Regions from separate parts of the Kribbella sp. NBC_01505 genome, predicted to be linked through region 3. Evidence: riboswitches for the same ligand, from Rfam matches in the RefSeq annotation. Region 3 holds a riboswitch; each other region holds the start of a gene.

Region 1 (3,267 bases), 810 kb from region 3:
CTCGGTGGCTGCCGGCCGAACGCGTGGCCGACGATCAAGGCCACCTGACCACGTCCCGTGAGAAGCTGAGCCCCCAGGGAGGGAGCAGCGATGTCGTCACAGGACTTCCCGACGTACGGACGTGAACCGGAGCCCGAGCGCCCGGACGAGGTGCAGGAACAGCAGCACCTCGCCCCACCCACGCCGTACGGCGGTGGCACGTACGGTCACGGCGGCCAGCCAGTGCCCCCGCCCTACGCGCCGCCCCCGCAGAACTACGGCTCCCAACCGGGCCAGTACGGCGGTCCGCCCACCGATCCGGCACAGCCGCCGAGCTACCGGCCGGGACACCCGTACGGCGCGCCCGTGGATCCGCATCCGGACCACTTCCCGACGTACGGGCGCAAGGAGCCGTTCGCCGGTCGCGACCCGCGCGCGGCGAAGGTGGTGCTGCTCGCGACGCTGATCGCGGCGATCTACGGGCTGATGGTGATCTCGATCCAGCGGGTCTCGATCCGGGAGATCACCCAGGCACCGGGCTCAACGCTCAACCACCCGCTGCGCACCGACGTGATCGACGCACTCGGCCAGCTGCTGATCCTCCTGGTCGGTGTGGCCGCGCTGGCGCTCTGGGCGCGCGACGTGCTGGCTCGCCGCAAGGCCGCTCGCCAGCCGGAGACGTCCGAGATCCTGGGCGGCGTGCTGGTCGCGGCCTCGCTGATCCCGCTGCTCGTCTGGCTGGTGATGGTGCTGACGACCGGTCTGGGTGCTGCCGACGACACTCTGGATCGCCTGCCGAAGGCCTACGCCTGGGGCGGCTTCGGTCTGCTGATCCTCGCGGCCGGCCTCTTCCTCGGCTACCGCGAGCTCAAGCCGGACCCCGACACCGTGGTCCGGGCCGCACCGGGCCGCGCGCCCTGGGAGTGAGCACTCCGGCAGTCCTGGTCCCGGGCCTCGGCCTCGGGCCGGAGTCCTACGCGCCGACGGTCGAGCACCTGTCGATGCCCTACCTCGTCGCCACCCTGCCTGGGTACGGCGAACCTGCCGGCGACCGCGAGGACCTGCACCCCGCGGCCCTCGCCGTACTGCTGGAGCGGAAGGTGCGCGAGCGTTCCGTGCTCGTCGGGCACTCCGCCGGCGCCCAGATCGCAGTGGAGCTGGCCGTCGCGCATCCCGAGCTGGTCCACGCACTGGTGCTGATCGCTCCGAGCGGTGACGTGAAAGCCTCCAGCTGGCTGGACCTGGGGATGCGGTGGCTGGAGTCCGCCGCACCGGAGTCACCGCGGCTGGTCCCGGTCCTCGCACCGCAGTACGCACGCACTGGACTCCCGACCATCGCCCGCGCCGCGGCTGCCTGCCGGAAGCACGACCTGGCTGCTGTGATCACCAGAGTGAAGGCGCCGGTGGTGATCGTGCGCTCACAGCACGACCACCTGTCGTCGGCCGACTGGGCGCTCAAGCTGGCCAAGCTGACGCACGGTGAGGCGCGGACGCTCTCCACCGGGTCGCACATGCCGGTGCTGACCAACGGTCCGGAGGTGGCCGCGCTCATCCACCGAGCAGCCGCTGCGCGGTCAACTGAGTAAAGCGTTATCGTTGACGCGGTAGCAAACACCTCTGCGGGAGCTCGCACCGAATGCGGGCTGAGAGGGCGACTAGAGACCGGGTCGCCGACCGCCTGAACCTGACCGGGTAATGCCGGCGTAGGGAACGCGATGACTGACACTGCGGTTCGTCCTGCTGACAATGAAGAAGCTCCCCTCGTCCTGACCACGGACGCACCGAGGACGCTCGGGTTCCTCGACCAGTTCACCCTCTGGGGCAACTTCGGCATCTCACTCTTCGGCCCGGTCACCGGCGCCCTGGTCGCGGCGTACACGGGGTCGCTGTGGCAGGGCCTGCTGGCGGTGGTCGTCGGGTGCGGGATGGGCGCGCTGGTGCTCGGCGGAGCGGCCGTCTTCGGCTCGCACACCGGAGCGCCCGCGATGGCCAGTCTGCGCGGCCTCTTCGGTCGCCGCGGCTCGATGGCACCGACCGTGCTGAACATCGCGCAGAACATCGGCTGGGCCACGATGGAGATCATCGTGATCTCGCAGGCCGCGGTCGCGGTGACGAGTGAGCGCTGGCGCTGGCTGTTCGTCGTACTGGCCGGCATCATCGCCACCACGATGGCGGTCCGGCCGCTGGGCAGCGTGAAGGTGCTGCGCAAGTTCATGGTCTGGCTGGTGTTGATTGCCTCGGTCTACCTATTCGTCCAGGTGCTGAGCAAGCCGGTGCACGACCTGCCGCAGGACAGCGTGTTCGGCTTCTGGCCGGCCGTCGACCTCGCCGCCGCCGGTGTCGTCTCGTTCGCGCCGCTGGCCGCCGACTACACGCGGCATTCGAAGACCAACAAGGCCGCCTTCGCCGGCTCCTCGCTCGGCTACGGCCTGGCCGCGATCCTGTACTACGCCTTGGGTGTCTTCGCCGTCGCGACTCTGCAGACCAACAGCGAGGACGTGATCACCGCCCTCGTCACCTTGCCGGCCGGCGCGATCGCCTTGTTCGTGCTGCTCGTGGACGAGGTCGACGAGGCCTACGCGAACGTCTACTCGACCACGATGGCCGCGCACAACCTGATCGGGCACGTCGACCGGCGCTGGATCTCGATCGCGATCGGCGTCCTCGCCACCGGCCTCGCGCTCTTGGTTGACCTGGGCAACTACACGCAGTTCCTCTACCTCATCGGCTCGGTCTTCATCCCGCTCTTCGCGGTCGCGATCGCGGACTTCTTCCTGGTGAGCAAGATGAACTGGGACGTCTCCGGTACGGCGAAGTTCCGCTGGCAGCCGACAGTCGCATGGCTGATCGGGTTCGTGGCCTACCAGCTCGTCAACCCGGGCACGGTCGCCGGCTGGTCGCCGTTCTGGCTCGATGTCCAGGGCAAGCTCTTCGGCGGGCACGCGGTTCCGGGCTGGCTGGGAGCGACGTACACGAGCATCGTGGTCTCGATGGTGGCCGCGGTGCTGCTGGGCAAAGTAGGTCGCGGCCGGATCGTGACCCGTACACCGGTGGACAACTGACCTGCGGCACGCGGGATACTGGAGCCCATGCTCAACTCCGCACTGCGCAGCCGGGCCGAGTACGCCGAACTCGGCGCCGACGGTCTGGCCGCGCTGACCTCGCCCGAGCGGGACGCAGCCATCGTCAAGATCGTCGAAGAGCTCCTGGAGGGCCGCGAGACCGTCCTGGATCTGTGCTGTGGTTACGGCCGGATCGCGCTCCCGCTGGCCCGGGCCGGGAAGTCCG
Region 2 (3,267 bases), 120 kb from region 3:
GTCTCTTCGCCTGGGTCGTCCAGGCGCTGACAATCCCGCCGCGGGGGGACCGACGGCGGGTTTGGGGGGAACCACTGTGGTGTGTATTCGTGCTGCGTTCATGGCTGTCGTGGTGCTCGGTTTCGGGGTCGGGTGCGGTACGGCGGAGTCCACCGAGCCGGCCGCGGTCGCCGGCAAACCAATCGCAAAGACCGTCACCACCCAACCGCCAACGGCTCAACCGGCAACCGCTCAACCCGCAACCGCTCAACCGGCGACCACGCCGACACCGGCCGTCACGACGACGGTGAAGCCGAAGCTCGTCGTACCGAAGACGACCACGAAATCGGTCGTCGAGCTCAAGGTGATCCCGTTCAAGAAGAAGACGGTCACCGACAGCGCCCTGCCGAAGGGCGAGCGCACGATCCGGACCCCGGGCGTCAACGGTTCCCGGAAGCTCACGTACGACGTCACCTATGTCGACGGGAAGCAGACGACGAAGAAGCTCGTCCGCCAGGAGGTCGCCAAGGAACCGCGAACCCAGGTGACGGCCGTCGGTACCAAGGTCGAAGCGGAGGAGACCGGCGGCGGCTGCGATCCGAACTACAGCGGCTGCGTCCCGATCGCGAGCGACGTCGACTGCTCCGGCGGCAGCGGGAACGGCCCTGAGTACGTCGATGGCCCAGTCACCGTCACCGGATCCGACATCTACCGCCTGGACGCCGACCACGACGGCATCGGCTGCGAGTAGGCACGGCATGCCGGGCCATGCGATGTAATGCGTGGGTGTTGACCTACGAGCTGACGTCCAGGGACCTGGAGGAGGTCCGGTTCGCGCTGTCGCCTGCGGCGGAGACTGTGCTGAGCCTGCGGGCGCTGCGGGACCCCGGTCGGTTTCCCCTGCAGCTTCCGTGGGTTCGTGCGGTGCAGCCGCTTCTGAGTGACCTGGACTGGACAGTCCTCGGCCAGCTCGTCAACGACACGATGGGCAGCCCGGACTTCCTCACGCCGCGGCCGACCTCGCCGCTCACCCAGTTCGCCGATGAGCTCGAGCTGATAGCCGCGGTCGATCAAGACACGTTCACCCGACAGCTCACGGCGGTGAACGGCGAGCTGGACCAAGACCTCACGCCGGCCCGGGTCGCCACGGCACTCAGCGACTACTGGCAGACGGTCATGGCGCCGTACTGGAATCGCATGCGGACGATCCTCTCCGCCGACATCACCTATCGCGGCCACATCCTCACCCAGCAAGGCACCGCCGCGATGCTCAACGAGCTAGGCCCCGCAATCTCTTACCACCAAGGGCTTCTGAAGGTCGACAAGGTCAGCGAACAAAGCCGCACCGAGAGCGTCGACGGCCGCGGCCTCGTCCTCCAGCCAACCCTCTTCGGCCCCCACGCTGTCATCCCGTACGACCCCGGCGCCGAACCGTTCCTCGGCTACCCGCCCCGCGGCCAGGCCAACCTGTGGACCGTCGTCGATCCGCCCACGCCACAGGACCTGGCCCAACTCATCGGTACGGCGCGCGCCCGCATCCTGCAGCTCCTCACGCATCCGCGCACCACCACCGACGTGGCCGCCGAGCTGCAGGTCACCCCGTCAGCGGTCAGCCAGCACCTCCAACTGCTCCGCCGTACCGGCCTGGTCGAAGCGCAACGAGCCGGCAAGCAGGTGCTCTACCGACCGACAGAGTTGGCCCAATTGCTGACAGGACACTAGTGTCCCGCAAACGATGTAGGTCGAGTGATATCGGTGTCCAGGTGCGTGCATCGTGGTGCTTGAGGCGCGTCCTCGATGCGGTGTTCATCGTGGGCGTGACTCAAGCGCCGCGAGGTGCGTGCCTGGGCGCCGATAGCGCCGAGCTACATTGTTTGCGGGACACGGAAGTCGAAACCAGACCGCGGGAGCTCGCACCGGAGTGGGCTGAGAGGGCGACAGAGCAGGCGTCGCCGACCGCTGAACCTGAATCGGGTAATTCCGACGGAGGGAGGACGCATGACGCAGTACGACGAGTCACCGGCCGAGCACGCCGTGTGGGTGAACGGTACGGCGACCACCAGCGGACCGGGGATGTCGGTCGCGGAGCTGGTCCGGGAGATGTCGGACCGGCAGACCGGGATCGCGGTCGCGGTGAACCAGAGTGTGCTGACCCGCGGCGAGTGGGCCGCCACGATCCTGACCGCGGGTGACCGGGTCGAGATCGTCGGCGCGGTCCAGGGAGGCTGAGATGGACGACCCCTTCGAGCTGGGCGGCCGCACGTACTCCTCGCGGCTCATCATGGGCACCGGCGGTTCGGCCAACCTGGAAGTGATGGAGGAGGCATTGATTGCCTCCGGCACCCAGTTGACCACGGTCGCGATGCGCCGGCTGGGCACCGGGCACGAGGGTTCGGTGCTCGATGTGCTGAAGCGGCACGGGATCGAGATCCTGCCGAACACGGCCGGCTGTCACACCGCCGCGGAGGCCGTGCTGACCGCGCGGCTGGCGCGCGAGGCGCTGGGGACCGATCTGATCAAGGTCGAGGTGGTTGCCGACGACCACCTGCTGCTGCCGGATCCGGTCGAGCTGCTCGACGCCGTCGACATCCTGGTCGCCGACGGCTTCACCGTGCTCCCCTACACGAACGACGACCCGATCCTGGCCCGCCGCCTGGAGCAGGCCGGCTGCGCGGCCGTGATGCCGCTGGCCGCACCGATCGGTTCCGCGCTCGGCATCCGCAACCCGCACAACATCTCCCTGATCGTCGAGGGCGCGAACGTCCCGGTCATCGTCGACGCCGGCCTCGGTACGGCGAGCGACGCGGCACTGGCGATGGAGCTCGGCTGCGCAGCCGTCATGCTGGCGACCCCGGTCACCCGCGCGGAGAAGCCGGCCCTGATGGCGGCCGCGATGCGCGACGCGGTCAGCGCCGGCCGGAACGCTTTGCTGGCAGGGCGAGTCCCCCGCCGCTGGCACTCCGCGCAGGCGTCCTCCCCCACAACCGGACTGCCGACTTCGGAGTAGCTATGGACTTGGCGACAGTAGCGGCGGCCAACGACGCGTGGATGGGTCCGGCGCCGGAAGGCTCGGAGATCGTGGAGACCGCGGAGTACCGGCTGGTCCGGCTCCCCGATCGCTTCCCCCATCCGCTGCAGGTGCAGTGGATCAAGTCCACGCGCCCGGCGGCCGCCGTACTGGATGACGCGGTTGCCAAAGCATCCACCTATGGCCTGCCCGAGGTGTCCGTCTACGTCAAGATCAGTTCGCCCGCGGGCCTCGACGAGGCGCTGCTGGAGCGTGGCGCC
Region 3 (3,267 bases):
TCGTGGTAGGACCGTGCCGTGTCCGGATCCAGCGAGAGGTTGAACTGATCCTCCCAGCGGAACTCGAACCTGGCCGTCGACAACGCGTCGTCCCAGGCCTGCGCCCCCGGGTGCCCCTTGGCCAGATCGGCAGCGTGGGCAGCGATCTTGTACGTGATCACGCCGACCTTGACGTCATCGCGGTCCGGCAGACCGAGGTGCTCCTTCGGCGTGACGTAGCACAGCATCGCCGTACCCAGCCAGCCGATCTGCGCCGCGCCGATGGCGCTGGTGATGTGGTCGTACGCCGGCGCCACATCAGTTGCCAACGGCCCCAATGTGTAGAACGGCGCCTCACCGCAGAGCTCCTCCTCGAGCCGCACGTTCTCCGCGATCTTGTTCATCGGCACGTGCCCCGGACCCTCGATCATCACCTGGACGTCGTGCTCCCAGGCGATCTTGGTGAGCTCCCCGAGCGTCCGCAGCTCGGCGAACTGCGCCGCGTCGTTCGCGTCCGCGATACATCCCGGCCGAAGCCCGTCGCCGAGCGAGAACGTCACGTCGTACTCACGCAGGATCTCGCACAGCTCGGCGAAATGCGTGTACAGGAAGGATTCCTGGTGATGCGCGAGGCACCAGGCCGCCATGATCGACCCGCCGCGCGAGACGATGCCGGTGATCCGCCGCGCGGTCAGCGGCACGTACCGCAGCAGCACGCCCGCGTGCACGGTCATGTAGTCGACACCCTGCTCGCACTGCTCGATCACCGTGTCGCGGTAGACCTCCCACGTCAGTGCGGCCGGATCACCCTTCACCTTCTCCAGCGCCTGGTAGAGCGGCACGGTCCCGATCGGGACGGGTGAGTTCCGCAGGATCCACTCGCGGGTCTCGTGGATGTTCTTGCCGGTGGACAGATCCATCACGGTGTCCGCGCCCCAACGGGTGGCCCAGACGAGCTTCTCGACCTCGTCCTCGATCGAGCTGCTGACCGCGGAGTTGCCGATGTTCGCGTTCACCTTCACCAGGAACTTCTTGCCGATGATCGTCGGCTCGCTCTCCGGGTGCCGGCGGTTGACCGGGATGACGGCCCGGCCGCGGGCCACCTCGGACCGGACGAACTCCGGATCCATGTTCTCCCGGAGTGCGACGTACCGCATCTCCTCGGTGATGGTGCCTGCTCGGGCGTGGGCGAGCTGGGTCAGGTTCGCCCGCCCGGCCACCCACTCGCGCCGCAGCGCGGGCAGACCGGTCTGTACGTCGATCTGCGCGGTCGCGTCCGTGTACGGCCCGGACGTGTCGTACAGGTCGAAGTGCTCGCCGTTGGTGAGATGGACGCGGCGAGCTGGAACTCCCAGCTCGCCGCGGTAGATCTTCTCCGACCCCGAGATCGGGCCGGTGGTGACAGTCGGTCGTACGGTGCCGATAGTTGTCACTTGCTGTGCTCCCTACGCCGGAATTACCCGGACAGGTTCGGCGGTCGGCGGCGCCGGATTCCTCCAGCCGCCCTCTCAGCCCACTACGGTGCGAGCTCCCGCGATCTCCAGTTATCAGCCATACCTTAGTAGAGTTCCGACGATGCGCGACTTTGTGTATCCGCCGGTAGTCGGTTTCGCCAGGACGGCCTTCAAGGTGCTGGACGTGAACTTCCAGCTCTCCGGCACCGAGAACGTGCCCCGTAGCGGCGGTGCGGTGATCGCGCTGAACCACATTAGCTACGTCGACTTCATCCTCGGCGGGTACGGCGCTGTGCCGAGCAAGCGGCTGGTCCGGTTCATGGCCAAGGACATCCTGTTCCGGAACCGCTGGTCCGGTCCGCTGATGCGCGGGATGCACCACATCCCGGTGGACCGCGGTGCCGGCGCGGCGTCGTACTCACAAGCACTTGAGTACTTGCGGGCCGGTGAGGTGGTCGGTGTCTTCCCGGAGGCGACGATCAGCCGGTCGTTCGAGCTGAAGGAGTTCAAGTCCGGGACGGTCCGGATGGCGGCGGAGGCCGGCGTACCGGTGATCCCGCTGATCCTCTGGGGCACCCAGCGGATGCTCACCAAGGACCACCCGAAGGACTTCTCCCGGCACCGCACGATCGCGATCACGGTCGGTACGCCGATGGCCGTGACCACGGACGACGATCCGGTCGAGGCGACCGCCGTACTGCGGTCGACGATGGCCGAGATGCTCGACGACACCATCCGCGCCTACCCGGAGCAGCCGCCGGGCGCCTGGTGGCTGCCGGCCGCGTACGGCGGCTCCGCGCCGACTCCAGAAGAGGCGGATGAGCTGGACCGCGAGGAGCTGGCACGCCGGGCCGAGCGGCGGCAATAGCACCGACGCACCCCGGACAAGGGGTTGACCCTTGACGGTCTGTGAGGGTACGAAGGGCACTTGTTATTGACAAGGCAGGAATCTGGGGGATTTCTGTGCTGCTTGCCTTGTGCTGGGCGGGGGAAGGTTTTGTGTTCGATTCACCGGAAGAACTGCGCCTGTTCGAACCCGGGACGCTGGTGGTGGCACCGCATGTCGCGGAGCACATCCCGGATGCGGGGGCCTATTTCATCGACTGGTCCACCCGGGACCTGGACGCCGAGCGCGCCCGTGAGGTCGAGGCCGCGGTCAACGGGCGCCGCTGCGCGAACGGCTGGTTCCCGCTCGAGCGCCTGGACAGCATCGGTCACCGGGGTTTCTGGCGCGGTCCACTGACCTATCTGGCCCAGATGACGGCAGACGACGCGGCCATCCTGCAGGACTGGGCCGCACGCGGCCTGACCGGTGAGAACCGGCGGCGTATCCAGGCCACCGTCGATCACCTGCTGCACCAGCAGGGGCACGCGGCCGCTGCCACCTGGGCAGTGGCCGTTCGCCCCCAGGCTGGTCTGGACGCGGACGCCCTTGGCGACCGGCTCTTCACAGCCTGGGAACAGAACCTCGACGCGGTGCGCACCAAGGACGTGGCCAAGGCAGTGCGCCGCTGGAACCGCTAGTGCCTAATGGAACTGCGGGATGATCAGGTAGAGCCCGTAGAGCACCGCAGCGAGGCACGCTGCGAAGCACAGTGACGCCACTGCGGTGTCCACCATCGGGGCCGGCCGCTTCTCGTCGATAGCTGCCGCCCGGCGCGCCATGGCGGTCACACCGAAGGCGAACAGCACCGCCAGCCCCACTCCGAAGAGCAGGCTGACCAGGGCGACCTCACCGAGTGCACTCCAGTTGATGTGCATCGTCCTGCCCCTCTCAGACCGCCGCGGGCGCCGAGGAGGCGGCCGGGGTGCTCGGGTACTCGTTCACGTTGTT

What was found. Region 3 has a riboswitch for thiamine pyrophosphate ahead of thiC (phosphomethylpyrimidine synthase ThiC). Riboswitches for the same ligand answer to the same signal wherever they lie in the genome.
Region 1: another riboswitch for thiamine pyrophosphate. It lies ahead of OG474_RS17360 (purine-cytosine permease family protein); the one in region 3 lies ahead of thiC (phosphomethylpyrimidine synthase ThiC).
Region 2: another riboswitch for thiamine pyrophosphate. It lies ahead of thiS (sulfur carrier protein ThiS); the one in region 3 lies ahead of thiC (phosphomethylpyrimidine synthase ThiC).

Annotation. Positions count from the first base shown of each region.
Region 1 is NZ_CP109425.1:3,674,862-3,678,128, forward strand. Features, by position in the region: gene OG474_RS17345 (DUF3152 domain-containing protein) at 1-48, shown strand, start outside; gene OG474_RS17350 (hypothetical protein) at 91-906, shown strand; gene OG474_RS17355 (alpha/beta fold hydrolase) at 903-1,565, shown strand; TPP riboswitch at 1,589-1,707, shown strand; gene OG474_RS17360 (purine-cytosine permease family protein) at 1,695-3,041, shown strand; gene OG474_RS17365 (class I SAM-dependent methyltransferase) at 3,069-3,267, shown strand, end outside.
Region 2 is NZ_CP109425.1:4,360,280-4,363,546, reverse strand. Features, by position in the region: gene OG474_RS20650 (G5 domain-containing protein) at 101-730, shown strand; gene OG474_RS20645 (DUF5937 family protein) at 766-1,701, shown strand; TPP riboswitch at 1,873-1,988, shown strand; gene thiS (sulfur carrier protein ThiS) at 1,978-2,208, shown strand; gene OG474_RS20635 (thiazole synthase) at 2,210-2,986, shown strand; gene OG474_RS20630 (GNAT family N-acetyltransferase) at 2,989-3,267, shown strand, end outside.
Region 3 is NZ_CP109425.1:4,479,936-4,483,202, reverse strand. Features, by position in the region: gene thiC (phosphomethylpyrimidine synthase ThiC) at 1-1,412, opposite strand, end outside; TPP riboswitch at 1,405-1,524, opposite strand; gene OG474_RS21205 (lysophospholipid acyltransferase family protein) at 1,555-2,301, shown strand; gene OG474_RS21200 (hypothetical protein) at 2,397-2,957, shown strand; gene OG474_RS21195 (hypothetical protein) at 2,961-3,194, opposite strand; gene OG474_RS21190 (anion permease) at 3,208-3,267, opposite strand, start outside.